DNA from 4 places in the Bradyrhizobium tunisiense genome. Region 3 is predicted to be linked to each of the others. Evidence: predicted binding sites of a transcription regulator. Region 3 holds the regulator's gene; each other region holds the start of a gene.

Region 1 (5,801 bases), on a different contig from region 3:
CGACAAGGCCGATGTACTCGGCGCGTTGCTGCAGTATCCGGGTTCGTCAGGCGCAGTGCGCGACCTCAGGCCCGCAATCGCCGCACTGAAGGCCAAGGGCGCGCTCGCGATCGTCGCCGCCGACCTGCTGGCGCTGACGCTGCTCGCCTCGCCCGGCGAGCTGGGTGCCGACATCGCGATCGGTTCCGCGCAGCGTTTTGGCGTGCCGATGGGCTATGGCGGACCGCACGCGGCCTATATGGCGGTGCGCGATGCGCTGAAGCGCTCGCTGCCCGGCCGCATCGTCGGCCTCTCCGTGGACTCCCGTGGAATGCCGGCCTATCGCCTCGCGCTGCAGACCCGCGAGCAGCATATCCGCCGCGAGAAGGCGACCTCCAACATCTGCACCGCGCAGGTGCTGCTCGCCGTGATCGCCTCGATGTATGCGGTCTATCACGGCCCCGAGGGCCTGACGCAGATCGCGCGCAACGTGCATCGCCGCGCGGCCGTGCTCGCGGCCGGCTTGCGCAAGCTCGGCTTTGCGCCTGATAGCGACACCTTCTTCGACACGCTGAGCGTCGATGCCGGCGCCAAGCGCGCCGAGATCGTCGCGCGCGCGGCCGCCGAGAAGATCAATCTCGGCGTCGGCGACCCCGCCTTGCGCATCGCGCTCGACGAGACCACCACGCCTGCGACGGTCGAAGCGGTCTGGCGCGCCTTCGGCGGCAAGCTCGCCTATGCCGAGATCGATGCCGAGACGCGCGAAACGCTGCCGGACGAGTTGAAGCGCACCACCGCTTTCCTCACCCATCCCGTGTTCCACGCGCATCGCTCGGAGACCGAGATGCTGCGCTATATGCGCAAGCTGAGTGACCGCGATCTCGCGCTCGACCGCGCGATGATCCCGCTGGGCTCCTGCACCATGAAGCTGAACGCGACCACCGAGATGATGCCGCTGACCTGGCCGGAGTTCGGGAGCTTGCATCCGTTCGTTCCGCGCGAGCAGGCCAAGGGCTATCACGCGCTGTTCGCCCGGCTGGAAAAATGGCTCTGCGACATCACCGGCTATGACGCGATCTCGCTGCAGCCGAACTCCGGCGCGCAGGGCGAATATGCCGGGCTGCTCGCGATCCGCGGCTATCATGCCTCGCGCGGCGAAAGCCATCGCAAGATCTGCCTGATCCCCTCCTCCGCCCACGGCACCAATCCGGCCTCGGCCGCGATGGTCGGCATGGACGTGGTGGTGGTCGCCTGCGAAAAAAACGGCGACGTCGACGTCAATGATCTCCGCGCCAAGGCCGAGAAGCATTCGAACGATCTCGCCGCGGTCATGATCACCTATCCCTCGACCCATGGCGTGTTCGAGGAGCACATCCGCGAGATCTGCGACATCGTCCACGGCCATGGCGGCCAGGTGTATCTCGACGGCGCCAACCTCAACGCGCAGGTCGGCCTCTCCAGGCCAGGCGATTACGGCGCCGACGTCAGCCATCTCAATCTGCACAAGACCTTCTGCATCCCGCATGGCGGCGGCGGCCCCGGCATGGGCCCGATCGGCGTCAAGGCGCATCTCGCGCCGTTCCTGCCCGGTCATCCAGCGACGCAAGGCGATGCGCCTGTCGGCCCGGTCTCGGCCGCGCCTTTCGGCTCGGCCTCGATCCTGACCATCTCCTACATCTATATCCTGATGATGGGCGGCGAAGGCCTGAAGCGCGCCACCGAGATCGCGATCCTCAACGCCAATTACATCGCGGCGCGCCTCGATCCGCACTTCCCGGTGCTCTACAAGAATGTCAGGGGCCGCGTCGCGCATGAATGCATCGTCGACCCGCGTGCGTTGAAGACGACCAGCGGCGTCACCGTGGACGACATCGCAAAGCGCCTGATCGATTACGGCTTCCACGCGCCGACCATGAGCTTCCCGGTGCCGGGCACGCTGATGATCGAGCCGACCGAATCGGAATCGAAGGCCGAGCTGGATCGTTTTTGCGACGCCATGATCGCGATCCGGAAAGAGATCGGCGAGGTCGAAGCCGGCCGCTTCAAGATCGAAGCCTCGCCGTTGCGCCACGCCCCGCACACCGTGCACGACATCGCGGACGACGATTGGAATCGCCCCTACACCCGCGCCGAGGGCTGCTTCCCCGCGGGCAGCTCGCGCACCGATAAATACTGGAGCCCGGTGGGCCGCGTCGACAACGTCTATGGCGACCGTAACCTCGTGTGCTCCTGCCCGCCGGTGAGCGATTACGCGCAAGCCGCGGAGTAGGACACGACGGAGGTTTCGTAGGGTGGGCAAAGCGCAAGCGTGCCCACCACCTCCATATGCGGTGAAAGATCGTGGGCACGGCGCTTGCTCGCCTTTGCCCACCCTACGATCCTACGGTCCCGACCTAAGGCGCAACCAACACTCGCCTTTGCCCATCCCAACGCCAGAGCCGTTCATTGGTGAGGAGCGTGCCGCCCCACCAGCGCCGAATCGGGTTGTGGCGGCGGAAATCCTCCCGGCCCTCCAGAACCGCTTTGCCGAATTCGGTCAGCGACAGGCGGCTCCGGCGATAGGCGGCGTTGCGACTGCGCGCGTTGTCCGGATCGAGTGTCGCCAGCTTGGCGTCCAGACCCGCGATCGCTGGCGCAGGGCCGAATGCAAGTCCTTCGAGCAGCGCGCCCAACTCCCATCGATCGAACATCCCCGTCCCCAGAGCACCCGGCCGAAATAGTTCATCGGTACGATTGTGCCCTGTTGCGATGAGTTCGATAAGCCGCGTCTCGGTCGCCCCCAGTCCCGTCGTTGAAGGCAACTCTGCGAGCAGGTCTTCCATGGCAGGCTTCAGAAAACGCAAACTGCCGAGCTGTCTGCCGAGCAGCCCGGCGCAAAGCTCTGGCGTCGGCGCACGGTAAGCCTCCCAGGCCATGCTGGCGATCGCAAAATCGCTTTCTGCCAGATCGAACTCCTGCACGTCGCGCAGACGAAGCGCGGCTGGGTCGGCTCCGCGCAGGTCGAAATCGACATGTCGCAACCGCAGCTTCTCAGTGGCGGATGGTGGTTTGGAACGCAGGTAATCGAGGATCCAGACCAGCTGCAATTGACTGTTTGGTTCGGAGTCGAACCACAGTTCGATGACATCGACCCCGTAATTCTCGCAGACCCAGAGCAACGCGCCAGCTCGATCCTGTCGCCTGAGAAGGAGCGAATAGCGGACGGGAACGCAATCCGACCAGTGCATCTCATCGTACCATGTCCTGGACTCGCGCCAGGCGAGATAACCGTTGAGATGGCCAGCTGACGGAAGTGGCCCCGAAACGAAGCGATAGATGAAGGGAATGACCAAGTCAGCACGATCCGCGAGCGCGAGGCTGACGCCGGACGAACTCGTCAGGATCACGCGCTTCATGGTCGGCAGGCCCCTCTCATGCAAAACGAAACGGGCGCTGACGACGTCGGCAACTCAACGTCTTCAGCGCCCGCTCCTCGCGAAAAACCTTCGCGTTAAGACTTACTCGTCCGCCGGCTCCTCGCCGTCGGCGTCGCGCTCCGGCGTGCCGGCCAGGATCTGCTCGGCGATCAGGCCGGAGTTCTGGCGGATCGAGGTCTCGATCTTGGCGGTGATGTCGGGGTTGGCCTTCAGGAACGCTTTCGAGTTCTCGCGGCCCTGGCCGAGGCGCTGGCTGTCATAGGAGAACCAGGCGCCTGACTTCTCGACGATGCCGGCCTTGACGCCGAGATCGAGGATCTCGCCCATCTTGGACACGCCCTCGCCGTACATGATGTCGAACTCGACCTGCTTGAAGGGCGGCGCCAGCTTGTTCTTCACCACCTTGACACGGGTGGTGTTGCCGACCACCTCGTCGCGCTCCTTGATCGCGCCGATGCGGCGGATGTCGAGGCGGACGGAGGCGTAGAATTTCAGCGCGTTGCCGCCGGTGGTGGTCTCGGGCGAGCCGTACATCACACCGATCTTCATGCGGATCTGGTTGATGAAGATCACCATGGTGTTGGACTTGTTGATCGAGGCCGTCAGCTTGCGCAGCGCCTGGCTCATCAACCGCGCTTGCAGGCCCGGCAGCGCATCGCCCATCTCGCCCTCGAGTTCGGCTTTCGGCACCAGGGCCGCGACCGAATCCACCACCAGAACGTCGACCGCACCCGAGCGCACCAGCGTGTCGCAGATTTCCAGCGCCTGCTCACCGGTGTCAGGCTGCGAGATCAGGAGTTCGTCGATGTTGACGCCCAGCTTTCTGGCATAGACCGGGTCGAGCGCGTGCTCGGCGTCGATGAAGGCGCAGATGCCGCCCTTCTTCTGCGCTTCCGCCACCGTGTGCAGCGCCAAGGTCGTCTTGCCTGAGGATTCCGGCCCGTAGATTTCCACGACACGCCCCTTGGGCAGGCCGCCGATGCCGAGCGCGATATCGAGCCCGAGGGACCCGGACGAGACCGCCTCGACATCCATCGAGCGATCGTTCTTGCCGAGCTTCATCACCGAGCCCTTGCCGAACTGGCGCTCGATCTGAGAGAGCGCGGCGGCCAGAGCTTTACTCTTGTCCATGGAAGATCCTTCGACGATACGCAGGGCAGTGGCGGACATTGGGTCGTGCTCCTTATGGCGAGGATTCGCGTGAGGGACAAACGGTTGCGAGGCGGCTCGTCGACAAAAGCAATGTACCCTATTTGTTCTAGGTTCGCAATATGTTCTTTTGGGCTTTCGTTTTGTGCCCGACCCTTGGGTGGATCAAGGAATTTGGACCCAACGGAACACGTTGCGGGCGGGAATATGGATCGTCAGTGTGAGCAATTTTGCTCAGACCACATGATGAGGATGTGCAATTCCTAACACACCGGGGTTTTGCAAACCCACCCGGGGCTGGGAAGCCGCTGCCCGCGACACAGATTAGGCGGGTGGCGTTTTTCCGTGAAGCAAGGCCGCCTCGGTTGGCGGCTTCTTTCATTTTGAATTGCCTTCGCGATCCCGCTGATTTGTGTCCGCAACGTCGTCATCACGGGCCGTGACGATGAAAACGACCACGTGTAGGTCGCCTCATTGTCCCTCCTCATTGCGCCCTAATCCCACTCTGCGGGTGTCGGAATCGAAAGGGGCCACCTGTGCGGTAGCCCCTTGCCGGTTGCAATGAATGTTCGTGCTGAAATGCCAGCCCCGGCGGGACCGAAAGTAGATTCGGCCCTGCCTTAGAATCAAGTGAAATTGCCACTTTTTCCTTAATGGGAGGAGTGTCCCATTTCCCCTCTGCGGGTGTCCTAATCAGGACGGCACCGGGCCTTTCAACCTCGGAGCGTCCTGTGCGCACAATTGAACAGACGCCGTTCCTTTTATGGATCCTAATCCATCATCACCGCACGGACCCCGGCTGCTCCCGGTGACGAGAAGCCGATGGCGCTCCCGCCGTGCTCGCGCGGACAGGGGCGTGCCATGATCAAGCGACGACGTTTCAAGCAGCAACTGACCCTTCAAGACCGGCTCTCCGCATGGGTGAAACAGGTCAAGCAGGACGCCCTCCCGGCTTCCGCCCGGCCCTGAAAGGGACGCCCTGCTCAAGAAGGCGCGCGAAGCCGAGATGGCAAATCATCTGCACGACTGGGTCAAATCCCCCGGACTGCAACCGCCGAAATAGCCGCGCAGCCGCGACGTCCTTTCGGACCGAGGCTGACGCGCATCAAGGGCGAGCTGCCTTGCGCCGTCATAATTCCGCAATCCTCTGGCACCGAACTTTTCGCGGTCTCCGGCCTTCTCCAGGGTGAGACCGCAACTCTGGGGACTTCAGTCATGACCGAAGACAAGCACCGCGAAACGATCAGGCGCAATCCG
Region 2 (5,801 bases), on a different contig from region 3:
GGCGCGCTGCCCGGCAAGCCGATGAAGAACGGCCAGATCGGCCCCAGCACCGCGTGCGCGGTGATCGTCAAGCGCGTCGACGAGCGCACACGGTCCAAGACCAGCATCAACGAGCTGCTGCGGGATTGATGTCAGGCGAATAGCGAATGGCGGGTTGCGAATGGGTCCGCACCCTATTCGCCAGTCGCTATTCAGCATTCGTCCCTGAATCGAACCCACCCTCCTCCCATCGCGACCAACTCTTCGGGTGGCCTCTCCCGCCCGGAGCGGTTCGCATGGACTGGACCTGGTATTTCTTCCGCTTCGACGGACGCATCAACCGGGCGCTGCTGTGGCAGGCGCTGCTGATCGTCGCGGTGCTGGCGGGCCTGCTGGAGATCGCCAGTCAAGTCATCGGAATCATTGGAGGGACCAGATCCACCTTGAAGCCCGGCATTGAGCTCGATTTCGACTTCGGCCTCGGCGACCTCTTCAACCTGGTCGATCCCCGGGCCTATCGCTCGCTGGCGTCCGTTGACCGCACGGATCTGATCCTGAAATCGTCCGGCCTGGCGCTGTTCTCATGGATTTTCCTCGCGACGGCCATCAAGCGGCTGCACGACCGGGACCGGAGCGGCTGGTGGATCGTTCCGTTCTTTGTCGCACCCTGCCTGTTCGGCCAGTTCTCGGACCTGCTTCCTGACTCCAGCTGGATGCTTCCGTTCGGCCTGACCGCCTCCGGCCTGTGGCTGTGGGGCTTGGTCGAGATGTTCTGCATCGCCGGCACTATCGGCCACAACCGGTTCGGCCCCAATCCGCTCGCTGAGATCGAGGACAGCTCCGCCGCGCCCCCTGCCAAAGGCTGGGACCAGAGCCGCGAGATCGAATTTGTTCCGCCCCGTGCTAGCCCACCCGGCGGCATGCATGTTAAGCGGGACGCATGACCGATGCTCTCTCCATTGCCCGCGATCTCATCCGCTGCCCCTCGGTAACCCCTGAAGATGCCGGTGCGCTCGGGGTGCTCGAAAAAAACCTCTCCGCCGCCGGCTTCACTTGTCACCGCATGACGTTCAGCGAGGAAGGCACCGCCGACGTCGACAATCTCTATGCACGGATCGGCAGCGAGGGGCCGCACATCGCCTTTGCCGGGCACACCGACGTGGTGCCGCCAGGCGACGAGAGCGCCTGGAGCGTCGGCGCGTTCTCCGGCGAGGTGAGGGACGGGGTCCTGCACGGCCGCGGCGCGGTCGACATGAAGGGCGGCATCGCCTGCTCGGTCGCAGCTGTCCTGGAGCATCTCGCCGCCCATGGCGGCAAGCCGCGCGCCGATGGAAAAGGCTCGATCTCCTTCCTAATCACCGGCGACGAGGAAGACGTCTCCATCAACGGCACCATCAAGCTCCTGAAATGGGCCGCGGAGCGCGGCGAGAAGTTCGACCATTGCGTGCTTGGCGAGCCCTCCAATGTCGAGACGCTCGGCGACACCATCAAGGTCGGCCGCCGCGGCTCACAGTCCGGCACGCTCGTTGTCGAGGGTGTGCAGGGCCATGTCGCCTATCCCCATCGCGCCTCCAATCCGGTGCCGGATATTTCGCGCCTGATCGTGGCGATCTCCGACGAGCCGCTCGACCATGGCAGCGCGCAGTTCCAGGCCTCCAATCTCGAATTCACGTCAGTGGACGTCGGCAACAAGGCGAGCAACGTGATCCCCGGCGAGGCCCGCGCGAAATTCAACATCCGCTACAATGACAACCACACGCAGGCGAGCCTGCGCGAGCTGGTCGAGACGCGGCTGACAGAAGCCTGCGGCAACCGCATCCGCGCGCGCATCGTCTGGGACCCGTCGAACTCCAACGTGTTCGTGACCAAGCCCGGCCCGTTCACCGACCTCGCGGTCGCCGCGATCGAGGAGGTGACGGGACGCAAGCCGGAGCTGTCGACCTCGGGCGGCACCTCGGACGCGCGCTTCATCTCCAGCTATTGCCCGGTGATCGAGTTCGGCCTGGTCGGCCAGACCATGCACCAGGTCGACGAGCGCGTGCCGGTGACGGATCTGGAGAAGCTGACGAAGGTGTATCGCGGGATTCTGACAAGGTATTTTGGTTAGGGCGACTGCGGCCTCACATTCCGCTGTCGTCGCCCGGCTTGACCGGGCGATCCAGTATTCCAGAGACAGCAGAGATTGAACCGAGAAGCCGCGGCGTACTGGATGCCCCGGTCAAGCCGGGGCATGCCAGCGGTGGGTGGAGCGTGAGGGCGCGCCTCGCGTTTAATAATCCACCCTCATCAGATACAGCCCGTCCGGCGGCGCCACGATGCCACACGCGGCGCGGTTGCGCGCGGCGAGTGCGGCGGACAGATCGTCCGCGGTCCAGCGGCCCTCGCCGACCCAGACCAGCGATCCCACCATCGAGCGGACCTGGCTGTGCAGGAACGAGCGTGCCGAGGTGACAATGGTGATCTCGCGGCCCTCGCGCGTCACGTCGAGCTGATCGAGTGTCTTCTCGGGCGACCTGGCCTGGCATTCGGTGTCGCGGAAGGTGGTGAAATCGTGCTTGCCGAGCAGACGTTGTGCCGCCGCATGCATCGCATCGGCATCGAGCCGGCGCGGCACGCGCCAGGCATGGCCGATGTCGAGGGCGAGATTGGCGCGCGTGTTGATCACGCGGTAGCGATAGTGGCGCTTCACGGCGGAGAAGCGCGCTTCGAAAGTATCGGGCACGATCTCGGCCTCCAGCACCCCAATCGGATGCGGGCGCAGATGCGCATTCAGCCCGTCGCGAAAACGGCCCGGTGGAAACTGTTTGTCGACATCGACATGCGCGACCTGGCCGCGCGCATGCACGCCGGCATCGGTGCGGCCCGCGCCATGCACACGCAGATCCGCGCCGGTCATCGCCTTCACGGCTGCCTCCAGCGCGCCCTGCACCGAGGGCAGCGTCTCCTGCACCTGCCAGCCGAAGAACGGCGCGCCGTCATATTCGATGGTGAGCTTGTAACGGGGCATCAGACGAGCCGCATCGGCGGCTTCAACGGCACCCCACGCAAAAAGTCGGTAGCCTGCATCCGGGCCTTGCCTTCGCGCTGCAGCTCGATGACGCGGATCGCGCCCTCGCCGCAGGCGATGGTGAGCTGATCGTCGAGTACCTCGCCCGGTGCGCCCGAACCCTTGGCCAGTTCGCAGCGCAGGATTTTGACGCGCGCGCCTTCACTGACCTCCGCGAGCTCGGTCCAGGCACCTGGAAATGGCGACAGGCCGTGGATGTGGCGCAGCACGGCGCGTGCCGGCTTGGCCCAGTCGATCCGCGCCTCCGCCTTGTCGATCTTGGCGGCGTAGGTGACGCCGTCCTCGCTCTGCTTCTTGAGCTGGAGCCCGCCGCGGGCGAGCGCGGCCATCGCCCGCACCATCAGGTCCGCGCCAAGCCGGGACAGGCGATCATGCAGATCGGCCGCGGTCATGCCGTCGGTGATGGCAAGCCGCTCGGCCATTGCGACGTCGCCAGTGTCGAGACCGACATCCATCTTCATCACCATCACGCCGCTCTCGGCATCATCAGCCATGATCGCGCGGTTGATCGGCGCCGCGCCGCGCCAGCGCGGCAACAGCGAAGCATGCAGATTGTAACAGCCGAGCTTTGGCGCATCGAGGAGCGCCTGCGGCAGGATCATGCCGTAGGCGACGACGACCGCGGCATCGGCATCGAACGCGCGGAACTCCTCCAGCGCTTCTTCGGTCTTCAACGTATTCGGCGTCAGCACCGGCACGCCGAGTTTTCGCGCGGCCTCCTCGACCGGGGTCGGCTGCAATTGCAGGCCGCGCCGCCCGCCCGGCTTCGGCGCGCGGGTGTAGACGGCGACGATCTCGTGGCCATGCGCGACCAGCTCGAGCAGCGTCGGCACGGAGAAATCGGGCGTGCCCATGAAGATCAGGCGAAGGGGCATGTGGCGCGACAATCCTCGAAAACGAGCAAGGTACCCGTCATGGCCGGGCTTGTCCCGGCCCTCCACGTTCCTCCTGCTCGCGGCGACGAAGCACGTGGATGCCCGGCACAAGGCCGGGCATGACGGCGGAGGACGTGGCTACTCCGCCCGCTTGGCGGCCTTCTCGAACTTCTTGATCACGCGGTCGCGCTTGAGCTTCGACAGATAATCGACGAACAGCACGCCGTTGAGATGGTCGATCTCATGCTGGATGCAGGTGGCGTAGAGGCCTTCGGCGTCCTCCTCGTGCACCTTGCCGTCGAGATCGGTGAAGCGCACGCGTACCTTCGCGGGACGCTCGACCTCCTCGTAATATTCGGGGATCGAGAGGCAGCCTTCCTCGTAAGTGGACAGCTCCTCGGACGAGGCGATGATCTCGGGGTTGATGAAGACGCGCGGAAGCGGCTTGGTCTCGCCATTCTCGTCGCGCTTGGCGAGGTCCATGGTGATCAGCCGCAGCGGCTGCGCGACCTGGATCGCGGCCAGGCCGATGCCGGGCGCGTCGTACATGGTCTCGAACATGTCGTCGGCAAGCTTGCGGATCTCCGAGGTGACCTTCTCGATCGGCTTGGAGACCAGACGCAGCTGCTTGTCGGGCAGGATGATGATTTCTCTAAGGGCCATGGCCGCGATTTAAGCCGCTGCCTGCAGCCGGTCAATGCGGCCCGGAACCCGTTAACACTCCGCTAACCATAAAACTTCAGGCTTCATTAACCATAAAAATCAACGGGCCAACAACCATAACCGTTCGCTATTCGTTCGCGCCCCCTGGCGAATCGGATAGAACGTTCGGCATGAACGAGATCATTTTCCTGGCCGGTGACTGGCCGGTGCGCGCCATCCACGCGCTGATCGGCTTTGGTGCGCTCGTGCTCCTCCTGCTGGTGGCGATCGCCATCGTCATCGCGCGGTCCGGGCGGCGCGGCGCTGAACTCGCCATGGCGCACGCGATCCGGGCCGACGAGCTCGAGGAGCGCCTCAGCGAGGTGCTCCGCGCCCAGAGCGAATCCTCAGGCCGGGTCGACGCCATGACCCAGGCGCTGGCCGGCCGTCAGGCCGAAATGGCGCGGGCGGTCAACGAGCGGCTGGATTCGGTGACCCACCGGGTCGGCCAGTCCATGGAACACTCGACTCGCAACACCATGGAGAGCCTGCGGGCGCTGCATGAGCGGCTCGGCATCATCGACAGCGCCCACAAGAACCTCACCGATCTGACGACGCAGGTGACGACCTTGCGCGACGTGCTCGCCAACAAGCAGTCGCGCGGCGCCTTCGGCCAGGCGCGGATGGAGGCGATCGTTCAGGATGGCCTTCCGAAAGGCTCCTACGAGTTCCAGTTCACGCTCTCGACCGGCAAGCGGCCCGACTGCGTCGTGTTCCTGCCCGACCAGCGCCCACTCTGCATCGACGCGAAATTCCCGCTGGAGGCGATGACCGCGCTGCACGACGCCCGCACCGACGAGGAGAAGCGCCTCGCCACGCAGCGGCTGCGCGGCGACGTGATGAAGCATGTCAGCGACATCGCCGAAAAATATCTCGTCACCGGCGAGACCCAGGAGATGGCGCTGATGTTCGTGCCGTCGGAATCGGTCTACGCCGAGATCCACGACGGCTTCGACGACGTGATCCAGAAGGCCTACCGCGCCCGCGTCGTGCTGGTGTCGCCCTCACTGCTGATGCTGGCGATCCAGGTGATGCAGCAGATCATGAAGGACGCACGCATGCGCGATGCGGCCGACCAGATCCAAACCGAAGTGATCAAGCTCGGAGACGACCTCGGCCGCCTGCGCGACCGCGTGGTCAAACTACAGAAACATTTTTCCGATGCGAACGAGGACGTC
Region 3 (5,801 bases):
TCTCGGGAGGATAACAATGAACGAAGCACCCCGCATCCGGGCGGAACGGAACGTCGAGCTCGGCGCCAGCAACGAGCCGTTCCAGAACCTGCACGAATTCGTCCGGAAAGCGCGGGCCAATCTCAACCAGAACGCCTGGGACTACATCGTCGGTGCCGCCGAGACCGAAACCACGATGCGCCGCAACCGCATGGCGCTGGACGAGATCGCCTTTCGCCCGCGCGTGCTGCGCGACGTCCGCAAGGTGGACGGCTCGGTTCAGCAGTTCGGCCGCAAGATGCGTCTGCCGGTGGTGCTCGCCCCCGTCGGCGCGCTCGAGATCTTCGACCCGGACGGCGCGGCGAGCGTCGCGCGCGGTGCCGGCGCCTTCGGCGCATCGCACATGCTGAGCTCGGTCTCCGAGCCGGGACTGGAGAAGACCGCCGAGGCAGCCCCCGATGCGCTCCGGCTCTATCAGCTCTATGTCCGCGGCGACGACGCTTTCGTCGCCGATGTCGTCAGCCGCGCCGAGAAGAACGCCTATGCCGCCTTCTGCCTGACCGTCGACACCGCCCATTACAGCCGTCGCGAACGTGACATCGCCAAGCGCTACGTTCGCGAGAGCCGCCTGCGTGCCACCGGCGGCGATTTCCAGAAGGGCCTGGAGTGGCGGACGGTGAAAATGGTCAAGGACAAGTTCAAGATCCCGCTGATCCTGAAGGGCATCGCCACCGCCGAGGACGCCCTGATCGCGGTCGATCACGGCGTCGAATGGATCTATGTCTCCAATCATGGCGGCCGCCAGCTCGACCATGGCCTCGGCGCCATGCATGTGCTGCCCGAGATCGTCGAGGCCGTGAAAGGGCGTGCCAAGATCATGGTCGATGGCGGGGTCTGTCGCGGCACCGACATCGTCAAGGCGATCGCGGCAGGCGCAGACCTCGTTGGCATCGGCCGGCTGCAATGCTGGGCGCTGGCGGCGGCCGGCGAAGCCGGCATCACGCGGATGCTGGAGCTCTTGGAGGACGAGGTGCTGCGCTGCCTCGGCCTGCTGGGCGCCACCTCGTTTGCCGAGGTCGACAGATCCTGCCTGCGTCCGGCCACCGCCACCAACGCGCCGAGCGTGTTCAGCGCGTTCCCGCTGTTCGACCACGAGCCTTATCGATACTGACTTGTCGAAAGTGACCCGTCGAAGGTGACTTGCCGACCCTTGCCGATGCTGAACTGAAAAGGACGCAATGACATCGCTCTCTCCCGGCAGCGCGGATGCGCTTCTGTTCGATCTCGGGCGCGTTGTGCTCGACATCGACTTCTCCAAGGCGATCGCCTGCTGGGCGGGACATGCCGGCTGCCGGCCGGAGGCGATCGTCGCGCGCTATGTGCGTGACGAGGCCTACCAGCTGCACGAGGTCGGCAGGATAACCGACGAGGATTATTTCGCCTCGCTGCGAAGCTCGCTCGGAATCGGCATTTCGGACGCGCAGTTCCTCGAGGGTTGGAACGCGATCTTCGCCGGCGAGATGCCTGATATCGCCGAGCTGTTGCCGCGTGCGGCAAAGCGGATGCCGCTCTACGCATTCTCCAACACCAATCGGCCGCATGTCGATTATTTCTCGAAGGAATATGCCGGCCTGCTCGGCCATTTCCGCGAGCTGTATCTGTCGTCCAGCATCGGCCTGCGCAAACCGGATGCGGCGGCTTTCGACCATGTCGTCTCGGCGATCGGCGTCCCGGCGGAGCGCATCCTGTTTTTCGACGATCTCGCCGAGAACATCGAGGGAGCCCGGGCACGCGGCCTGACCGCCGTGCATGTCACCTCGCCGCGCGATGTCGGGAACGCATTGAAGGCACTGGGCATCTGAGGCCAGCCGGCCGTCGCCGCGGAACCGGCCTCCCGAAGGCAAAATTTGCACAGAATGGGGAACCAGTTCCCTTTGTGCATTTTTGTACAGAGTTCCGGGAACGGAATACCGCCCTTAGGACTCATTGAGTCCGTTGGGACTTCTACATCGGACTTATCGACGTGCTGGGCAAAACCTATCTCACCAAGCAAGCCTCTCTCCTGCTTGAATTCGCAAGAACCACCTCGGATTCTGACCTTTCCGCCAAGCTGATCAGCAAGGCCGCCGACCTGAAATCCTTGGCCGATCCGCTACCGGACAAGGATCAAGGTCCCAAAGCTCCCGACGTCGCACTGGACGACGGCTCGGACCGACCGAGCGGGAGTTGACCGATGCTGGCCGTGGTGCTCGTCCTTCTCGTGCTCGCCATGGCCATCCTCATCCCGGTCTGTCTCGCCTTCCGGATCATGCCGCGACGGACGTGAGCTGCGTCCTCCGCTGGGGCCACGCAGGCTAAATCACCTGCGTGCTGCTTTGCCTCGCGCCCGCACTCGGATAGAACTCTCGCCGGCCATTTATCGATGTGCTCAGCAGGAGTTTAGCCCTTGGCTTTGATGCCCGTTTCTGACGCGCTTGCCGCGGTACTGGCGGGTGCGGAGCCGCTGGCTGAACAGATGGCTCCGCTCGACGATGCCTACCATCGCGTGCTCGCGCGCGACGTCGCGGCGCGGCGCACGCAGCCGCCGCAGGCGATGTCGGCGATGGACGGCTATGCCGTCCGCGCCGCCGATGCGGCAACGATCGATTCCCGGCTGACGGTCATCGGCGAGGTCGCGGCGGGCCGTCCTTTCGCAAGAACGGTCGGCGCCGGCGAAGCCGTACGGATCTTCACCGGCGGCGTCATTCCCGACGGCGCCGACGCCGTCGTGATCCAGGAGGACACCGTCGCGGACGACAGCTGCGTCACGATCAAGCAAGCCGCGATCGCCGGACGGCACATCCGCCCGGCAGGCGTCGACTTCCGTGAAGGCGACGTCCTCTTGCGCAAGGGAACCCGGCTGACGGAGCGCGATCTCGCGCTCGCCGCCGCCATGAATTACCCCCACCTCGCCGTCTGCCGCCGTCCGAAGGTCGCGATCCTCGCCACCGGCGACGAACTGGTGATGCCGGGCTCAACGCCCGGGCACGGCCAGATCGTCTATTCCAATGGCTACGCCCTGCACGCGCTCGCCCGCAGCGAGGGCGCCGAGACCATCGACCTCGGTGTTGCCGCAGACACGCTTGCAGCCACCTCCGCCGGCATCCGGCGCGCCCGCGAGGCCGGTACCGACATCCTGGTCACGACGGGCGGCGCATCTGTCGGCGACCACGATCTGGTCCAGCAAGCGCTCCGGGACGAAGGCATCTCGATGGCGTTCTGGAAGATCGCGATTCGGCCCGGCAAGCCGATGATGCACGGACGGCTCGGCGCGATGCGCGTGATCGGCCTGCCCGGCAATCCGGTGTCCTCCTATGTGTGCGCCTTCCTGTTCATGGTGCCGTTGATTCGCGCGCTGTCGGGCCGTTCGGTGATTCATCATCGCCGCGAGCGGGCCGTGCTGGGCCGCGATCTCGGCGCCAACGACCAGCGTGAGGAGTATCTGCGCGCGCGCCTGGAGCTGCGCGACGACGGCGCGCTCGTTGCCGTTCCCGTCAGCCATCAGGACTCCTCTCTGCTTGCGAATCTTGCTGCAGCACAGGTACTTCTCGTGCGCCCGCCGTTCGCGCCGAAGGCCGAGGCGGGCAGCCCTTGCGAGGTGCTGCGCCTCCCCGTCTGAACTGCGCGGCCACACGCATTCCGCGAACTCGCCCCTGTTCACGGTAAATTAAGCAGTTGCGGAACATGTATCGAACATATAGTGTCCGTTCATGATTTGTTTCGAGCATGTAGCGGCTTATCGCTGAATTCATCGTCTCGGAATCGAACGACATCAACCGGGGGACTTAGGTCGAGATGTTAACGCGCAAACAATACGAGCTTCTGCGGTTCATCAGTGAACGTTTGAAGGAAAGCGGCGTGCCGCCGTCCTTCGACGAGATGAAGGATGCGCTCGACCTGCGCTCGAAGTCGGGCATCCACCGCCTGATCACCGCGCTCGAGGAGCGTGGCTTCATCCGCCGCCTGCCCAACCGCGCTCGGGCCATCGAAGTCATCAAGCTGCCGGAGCTTCAGGCTGCGGCCGGCAACCGGCGCGGCTTCACGCCGAGCGTCATCGAGGGCAATCTCGGCAAGGTGCGCGCGAGCTCCAGCCCGCCCGTTGACGAGGGCGAGCGGCCCGTCGCAGTGCCCGTGATGGGCCGCATCGCGGCCGGCACGCCGATCGAGGCGTTGCAGACCCGCAGCCACACCATCAGCGTGCCGCCCGACATGCTCGGCTCCGGCGAGCATTACGCGCTCGAAGTGCGCGGCGATTCCATGGTCGAGGCAGGTATCCTCGACGGCGACATGGCGCTGATCCAGCGCAACGAGAGCGCCGATACCGGCGACATCGTGGTGGCGCTGATCGACGACGAGGAGGCCACGCTCAAGCGCTTCCGCCGCCGCGGCGCCTCGATCGCACTCGAGCCCGCCAATGCCGCCTATGAGGTGCGCATCCTGCCGCCGAACCGCGTCAAGATTCAGGGCAAGCTGATCGGGCTTTACCGGAAGTACTGAGAGCCCTCGGCGGTCATTCGATACCCATGATTCCGACTGGAGCGGATCTGATCCGCTCCTGCTGGGCAATCTTCTGGTCTTGCGCAGATTGTCCGGCCCCTCTTCAGAGGCGACGCCTCGGCGTGTCGCCACAGGCCCCCATTGCTTCGCGGTCTCGAGTCCTCGAGCAGACATGACGCATCGGCGCCCGCGCGCCGCTGACGTTGGTCCTCGCCGAATGCATTGATGTGAGCTTTGTTCCTGTCGGATTCGAAAAGATAATTTGATCGCGTCCCGCAGACCAGCCGCAGATTTGCCTACAACCAAGCAGAGCGTTGCGTGCTTCCACTCTGATAGAGGCTTGCGCCTCCGAGGGAGGCGCGGGTTGCTATCTTCGAATGAGGAGCACCCGATGTGTGACTACAGCCTGCATGCCGTTGCATCGCGCCCCGCCGAAGTCGGCGAGACGATCGTGTCGACAACGTTCCGCGGCACCTCGACGCGTGGCTTTGCTTCTGCCGCCGATCCGACCGTGGCCGTCTGTCTGCTGCCCGGGACGGAGCTCGCCTTCGCCGACAACGTCCGCTACGACAATCGCTGGATCTGGACGCGCACCGTCAATTCGCGCGTCGGCAAGTTCGGCAAGATCGATCCGCACATTCCCGATCGCCACCACGACGCGATCGAATTCCCTGACGGTAAATACGTGCTGGTGACACAACTCGTCGAAGGCCAGCGTGCCACCGTGTTGCAATTGCCGGTGACCCAGCCCGTCGGCGAGCGCGAGCACAAGCCGCAGATCATCGACGACAGCCGGTCGCCGGTCACGCGCCTGCCGATCGGCTGACGCCACCTCGACTGACAACTGGATGCCGCCAGGATTGAAGTGCCATCGCCGGCAGACGCCGGCGAGATGGCATGGTTCGTGTTTTCACGAACATCGATCGGCCCGCCCGGCGCCGCACGAAGTTTGAGCCGTCCTGCCTGAATTTTGAACGTCCGCTCCGCAGCCAAATGACCGATGCTGTCGTGGTTTGAGGCGGCGGACACGCTCGATGAAGACCTTCATTCGCGTCGTTGAACTCTGGGTGCCCGACCGGACGCGCAGGCGTCTGGAATTCGGCGGCGGCCTCTACGGCGAAGGGCTGTCCGCGTTCAAGTCCGTGAGCGAGGACCTGCACTTCGGATATGACGAGGGACTTCCCGGCAAGGCCTGGGCCTCTGGCCATCCCGTCATCCTCACGACCTTCGCCAACTCCTATTTCAAACGGACCGAGCAGGCCGTCGCGGCCGGCCTCACCTGCGGC
Region 4 (5,801 bases), on a different contig from region 3:
AGGCGCCGCTCGGCCCGTCACCCCAAGGTTATCCCCACATATAGCACCGACGGGCAATTCGTTCCAGATTTGTTCTCGTATAAATCTCCCCAAAATGTGGAGACGGGATGGCGCTTAGATGGCGCTGCGATGGCGGACGAAATGGAACCAAATCGGGTTCCCGTGAATGGGCGAAACCACTTAACATTCATTAAGTTAAGCGCGGACCTATTGCTTCCAAACTGTTGCGCGCCGGGCACGGACTCTGCCGCCTAATCGGGCTATCGTTGTGCCTCGAATTGATGCAAATGGGCCTCGCGCCTGATAGTCCGCCTCGGGGAACTCTGAGAGGCGGATCGACTGGGGAGATTACAATGAAGAAGATTCTCGTTGGCTTCGCCGGCGCAGTTGCGCTGGCCCTCTCGGCTCCGGCCGGTGCTGCGGATCTCGGGGCCCGTCCCTATACAAAGGCGCCGGTCGCCCCCCCCGCTCCGATCTATACCTGGACCGGCTTCTACATCGGTGTGCAGGGCGGCGGCGGCTGGGGTCGCAGCGACGAGACCTTCTTCGGCGCTCCGAACGCTCCGGGCTTCGCTGGATCGCAGGATTACGATACCAGCGGCGGGTTCGTCGGTGGCGTGTTCGGCTACAACTGGCAAGTCAACAATGTCGTATTCGGTATCGAAGGCGACTACCATTGGGCCGACATCAACGGTCGTTCTGCGGAGATCAATGCCGGCCTGGGCGACACCTATTTCACGAGAATCCGCGGCTTCGGCGACATCAAGGGCCGTCTCGGCTACTCGACCGGCCCCGCTCTCTTGTTCATCAGCGGCGGCGCTGCAGTCGGCGACATTCAGCACCGCTATGATGGCGTTCCCGGAAACGTCTTCATCCAGAACAACACCCGCTGGGGTTGGACCGTCGGCGCCGGCGCGGAATACATGTTCGCTCCGAACTGGTCGGCCAAGGTCGAATACAACTACATCGACTTCGGCCGCAGCACGATCCAGTACACCGCCGTGCCTGCCAACCGTTCCGAGTGGAACGATACCGTTCACACCGTCAAGGCAGGTGTGAACTATCACTTCAATTGGGGCGGGATGGGCACCACCAGGTACTGATATCTCTCTGAAATCATTGAATCGAAGGCCGGCCTCGCGCCGGCCTTTTTCGTTTGGTGGCAAAGCAAATGAGTCAACTACGCTTACGTTTTGGGCGCCGTGTGGCTTTTTGGAGACACAACTTGCGGCTTTGCTGGTGTAAGTACGGCGTTAGTTGGACACGACGTCCGCTGCCCTTTCGATCGCGGAAGGCAACAATAGAAACTGGGACTGGGATTAAGTTGAAAATGAAAAAGGTTTTGTTGGCTTCGGCCTGTTTGTTCGCTCTGGCGGCCCCCGCTTCGGCTGCTGATCTCGCAGCCCGCCCCTACACCAAGGCTCCGGTCGCTCCGCTGGCTTCGGTCTACAACTGGACCGGCTTCTACCTCGGTATCGTCGGTGGCGGCGCCTGGGAAGACAGCTCCGGCGACCCGAAGATGAAGGGTGGCTTCGTCGGCGGCACCGCCGGCTACAACTGGCAGACCGGCAACGTCGTGTTCGGCCTCGAGGCTGATGCTGCCTGGGCTGACGTCAGCGCGTCCGCCACCGGTCCGATCCTCGTCCCCGGCTTCGGTGTTGCCACGGCGACTCTGAGCTCGAAGACGGATGCGATGGGCACCGTTCGCGGCCGCATCGGCTGGGCCGTCAACAACGTCCTGTTCTACGGCACGGGTGGTTACGCCTGGATCGACAACAAGCTGAGCGCCAGCGCTCTCGGCGTGACCATCTCCGACAGCAAGTTCCACTCCGGCTGGACCGTCGGTGCGGGCGTCGAGGCGTACTTCGCTCCGAACTGGACCGTCAAGGGCGAGTACCTCTACCGCAGCCTCGGCGGCGAGACCTACTTCTCGGGCACCCTGCCCACCGGCACGCTCGACTTCCACACCGTGCAGGTCGGCGTGAACTATCACTTCGGCGCCCCGGTGGTTGCGAAGTACTAAGCTTCACTCCAACGCTTCGCGTTGCGAAAGGCCGGCCTTGTGCCGGCCTTTTTGTTTGTGCGCGGCAACCCGCTTCGTGCTGGCGTTTTTGGCGAGATGTGGCGCGCCGGTGACACAACCTTCGGCTTCAATGGTGTAAAGCAATGGCATCGGTCGGATCATAGGGGGCCGCTGTCTTCCGCTTTTCGGAAGGCAAGAACGAAACGAAACTGGGGAATCGATATGAAGAAGCTTTTGCTGGCTTCGGCCGGTTTGTTTGCACTCAGCGCGTTGGCGCCGGCCTCAGCGGCCGATCTGGCGGCCCGCCCCTACACCAAGGCTCCGGTCGCGCCGGTCGCGATGTACAACTGGAGCGGTTTCTACATCGGCGTCAACGGCGGTGGCGCCTCGAGCCGCAACTGCTGGGATCTCAACGCTGTCCTCGGCGCGGCAATTCCGGTTGTCTCCGAAGGCTGTCACAACGCCACCGGCGGCGTCGTCGGTGGTCAGGTCGGCTATCGCTGGCAGTCGACCAACTGGGTCTTCGGCCTCGAAGCTCAAGGCGACTGGGCCAATCTCAAGGGATCGAACGCGAGCGCTCCCCTCGCCTTCGCGCCGATCGTCAATCAGACCCGAATCGATGCGATCGGCCTTTTCACCGGCCAGGTCGGCTATGCCTGGAACAACGTGCTCTGGTACGTGAAGGGCGGCGCCGCGGTTACCCATGCCAAATACGATGGTCTTCTGGGCGGCGTCGTCTTCGACAGCGCGAGCGAGACGCGCTGGGGTGGCGCAGTCGGCACCGGCATCGAATTCGGTTTCGCCCCGAACTGGTCTGTTGCCGTCGAATACAACCATCTGTTCATGGGCGGCCGCAATGTCGGGTTCACGGTCCTCGGCGTCAACGACCGTACCGACCGTATCAAGCAGGACGTCGACATGGGCACCGTCCGCCTCAACTACACCTTCGGCGGTCCCGTCGTCGCCCGGTACTGAAATCCCGATCGACCGACGTCACCTCGTCACGAAAGGCCGGCCTCGCGCCGGCCTTTTTGTTTCGGCGGGTGTACGTTCCCCAGCCCCGCTGCTGCCAGATGCCGCCAGCGCCCCAACAATCCGTTGACGATTCGCAACTCCCTCTGGAAATCCGAGCGCGTTCTTCCTACGTTCGCTGACAACCCCATCGGCGCCGATCCCGGTTCCGGGCGAAGCGCGCCTCTTTTGCTGGCGCGGTCGCGCACCCATGGGATTCCTTGAGGGCAACTCGGATGGATGAAGTGATCAAGGCGAAGCGCCAACAGCAGAACGCGGGGGCACACCTGCGCGCAATTACGATCCGCGGCGCGCGCGAGCACAACCTCAAGAACATCGACGTCGAGATTCCCCGCGACAAGCTGGTGGTGTTCACGGGCCTGTCGGGCTCCGGAAAATCCTCGCTCGCCTTCGACACGATCTACGCCGAAGGCCAGCGCCGCTACGTCGAATCGCTGTCGGCCTATGCGCGCCAGTTCCTGGAGATGATGCAGAAGCCCGACGTCGACCAGATCGACGGCCTGTCGCCGGCGATCTCGATCGAGCAGAAGACGACCTCGAAGAACCCGCGCTCCACCGTCGGCACCGTCACCGAGATCTACGACTACATGCGTCTGCTCTGGGCGCGCGTCGGCGTGCCCTATTCGCCGGCCACGGGCCTGCCGATCGAGAGCCAGACCGTCTCGCAGATGGTCGACCGCGTGCTGGCGCTGCCCGAGGGCACCCGCCTTTATCTGCTCGCGCCCGTCGTGCGCGGCCGCAAGGGTGAGTACCGCAAGGAGCTCGCCGAATGGCTCAAGAAGGGCTTTCAGCGCGTCAAGATCGACGGCACCTTTCATGAGCTCGCGGAAGCCCCGGCGCTGGACAAGAAGTTCCCGCACGACATCGACGTCGTGGTCGACCGCATCGTGGTGCGCGCCGACATCGGCCAGCGCCTTGCCGAGAGCTTCGAGACCGCGCTGAAGCTCGCCGAGGGCCTCGCCGTCGTCGAATTCGCCGACGCGCCGGCGGGCGCTGCGCCTGCGGAGGAAAAGGAAAAGAAGAAAACCGCAAAAATCCACGACAAGAGCGGACCCGAGCGCATGCTGTTCTCGGAAAAGTTCGCCTGCCCGGTCTCCGGCTTCACCATCCCCGAGGTCGAGCCGCGCCTGTTCTCGTTCAACAACCCCTACGGCGCCTGCCCCGCCTGCGGCGGCCTCGGCGTCGAGCAGCATGTCGACGAGGACCTCGTCATCCCCGACAAGGAGCTCGCCATCGGCAAGGGCGCGATCGCGCCGTGGGCCAAATCGTCCTCGCCCTATTACGTGCAGACGCTGACGGCGCTCGGCAAGCACTACAAATTCACGCTGATCACCAAGTGGAAGGACCTGCCTAAGAAGACGCAGAACGCCATCCTCCATGGCTCCGGCGAGGACGAGATCAAGTTCTCCTACGAGGACGGGGTGCGTTCCTACGACACCAAGAAGCCGTTCGAGGGCGTCATCACCAACATCAACCGCCGCTACCGCGAAACCGAAAGCGAGTGGGCGCGCGAGGAGCTGGCAAAGTATTTCCACGACGTGCCCTGCGAAGGCTGCAAGGGCTTCCGGCTCAAGCCCGAGGCGCTCTGCGTCAAGATCGGCGGCAAGCATATCGGCGAGATCTCGGAGCTCTCGGTCAGGAAGGCCGGCGAATGGTTCGAGACCGTGCCCGCTGCGCTCAACGCGCAGCAGAACGAGATTGCCGGACGTATCCTGAAAGAGATCCGTGAGCGCCTCACCTTCCTGCTCGACGTCGGCCTCAATTACCTGACGCTGTCCCGCTCCTCCGGTACCTTGTCCGGCGGCGAGAGCCAGCGCATTCGCCTGGCCTCGCAGATCGGCTCCGGACTCACAGGCGTGCTCTACGTGCTGGACGAGCCCTCGATCGGTCTGCACCAGCGCGACAATGCCCGCCTGCTCGATACCCTCAAGCGGCTGCGCGACCTCGGCAACACCGTGATCGTGGTCGAGCATGACGAGGACGCCATCCTCCTGGCCGACCACGTGCTCGACATCGGCCCCGGCGCCGGCATGCATGGCGGCAATATCATCGCCGAAGGCACGCCCGCCGAGATCATGCGCAACCCGAAATCGCTGACCGGCAAGTACCTGACCGGCGAGCTCGAGGTCGAGGTGCCGGAGCGGCGCCCGCCGAACCATCGCCGCACCATCAAGGTGGTGAACGCGCGCGGCAATAACCTCAAGAACGTCACGGCCGAAATTCCGCTGGGCCTGTTCACGGCGGTCACCGGCGTCTCCGGCGGCGGCAAGTCGACGCTCCTCCTCGACACGCTCTACCGCGCCATCGCCCGCAAGCTGAACAATGCCAGCGAAGGCGCTGCCCCGCACGACCGCATCGAGGGCCTCGAGCACATCGACAAGATCATCGACATTGACCAGTCGCCGATCGGCCGCACCCCGCGCTCGAACCCGGCGACCTACACCGGCGCCTTCACGCCGATCCGCGAATGGTTCGCCGGCCTGCCCGAGGCGAAAGCGCGCGGCTACGAGCCCGGCCGCTTCTCCTTCAACGTTAAGGGCGGCCGCTGCGAGGCCTGCCAGGGCGACGGCGTCATCAAGATCGAGATGCATTTCCTTCCCGACGTCTACGTGACCTGCGACGTCTGCAAGGGCAAGCGCTACAACCGCGAGACGCTGGAGGTGCTGTTCAAGGGCAAGAGCATCGCCGACGTGCTCGACATGACCGTCGAGGAGGCCGCCGAGTTCTTCAAGGCCGTGCCGCGCGT

Evidence for each region. Region 3 encodes LexA, which represses DNA repair genes until DNA is damaged. Its sites were predicted from a motif close to TGTTCNNNNTGTGTTCNG; they were not measured.
Region 1: recA (recombinase RecA) is a predicted target of LexA. The motif match lies at 4,639-4,656, and genes of this name have one in related genera.
Region 2: ACFDR6_RS03625 (DNA recombination protein RmuC) is a predicted target of LexA. The motif match lies at 4,706-4,723, and genes of this name have one in related genera.
Region 4: uvrA (excinuclease ABC subunit UvrA) is a predicted target of LexA. The motif match lies at 3,157-3,174, and genes of this name have one in related genera.

What each region holds. Positions count from the first base shown of each region.
Region 1 is NZ_JBHLEV010000010.1:64,545-70,345, reverse strand. Features, by position in the region: gene gcvP (aminomethyl-transferring glycine dehydrogenase) at 1-2,248, shown strand, start outside; gene ACFDR6_RS31025 (hypothetical protein) at 2,373-3,374, opposite strand; gene recA (recombinase RecA) at 3,477-4,565, opposite strand; gene ACFDR6_RS31015 (hypothetical protein) at 5,760-5,801, shown strand, end outside.
Region 2 is NZ_JBHLEV010000001.1:755,500-761,300, forward strand. Features, by position in the region: gene dapD (2,3,4,5-tetrahydropyridine-2,6-dicarboxylate N-succinyltransferase) at 1-129, shown strand, start outside; gene ACFDR6_RS03600 (DUF805 domain-containing protein) at 276-923, shown strand; gene dapE (succinyl-diaminopimelate desuccinylase) at 920-2,086, shown strand; gene truA (tRNA pseudouridine(38-40) synthase TruA) at 2,249-2,986, opposite strand; gene fmt (methionyl-tRNA formyltransferase) at 2,986-3,921, opposite strand; gene def (peptide deformylase) at 4,060-4,584, opposite strand; gene ACFDR6_RS03625 (DNA recombination protein RmuC) at 4,755-5,801, shown strand, end outside.
Region 3 is NZ_JBHLEV010000006.1:308,252-314,052, reverse strand. Features, by position in the region: gene ACFDR6_RS26120 (alpha-hydroxy acid oxidase) at 17-1,150, shown strand; gene ACFDR6_RS26115 (HAD family hydrolase) at 1,218-1,841, shown strand; gene ACFDR6_RS26110 (hypothetical protein) at 2,003-2,209, shown strand; gene ACFDR6_RS26105 (molybdopterin molybdotransferase MoeA) at 2,426-3,637, shown strand; gene lexA (transcriptional repressor LexA) at 3,814-4,515, shown strand; gene ACFDR6_RS26095 (hypothetical protein) at 4,907-5,341, shown strand; gene ACFDR6_RS26090 (GAF domain-containing protein) at 5,550-5,801, shown strand, end outside.
Region 4 is NZ_JBHLEV010000002.1:1,162,723-1,168,523, forward strand. Features, by position in the region: gene ACFDR6_RS12995 (outer membrane protein) at 354-1,103, shown strand; gene ACFDR6_RS13000 (outer membrane protein) at 1,331-2,023, shown strand; gene ACFDR6_RS13005 (hypothetical protein) at 2,027-2,173, opposite strand; gene ACFDR6_RS13010 (outer membrane protein) at 2,246-2,998, shown strand; gene uvrA (excinuclease ABC subunit UvrA) at 3,271-5,801, shown strand, end outside.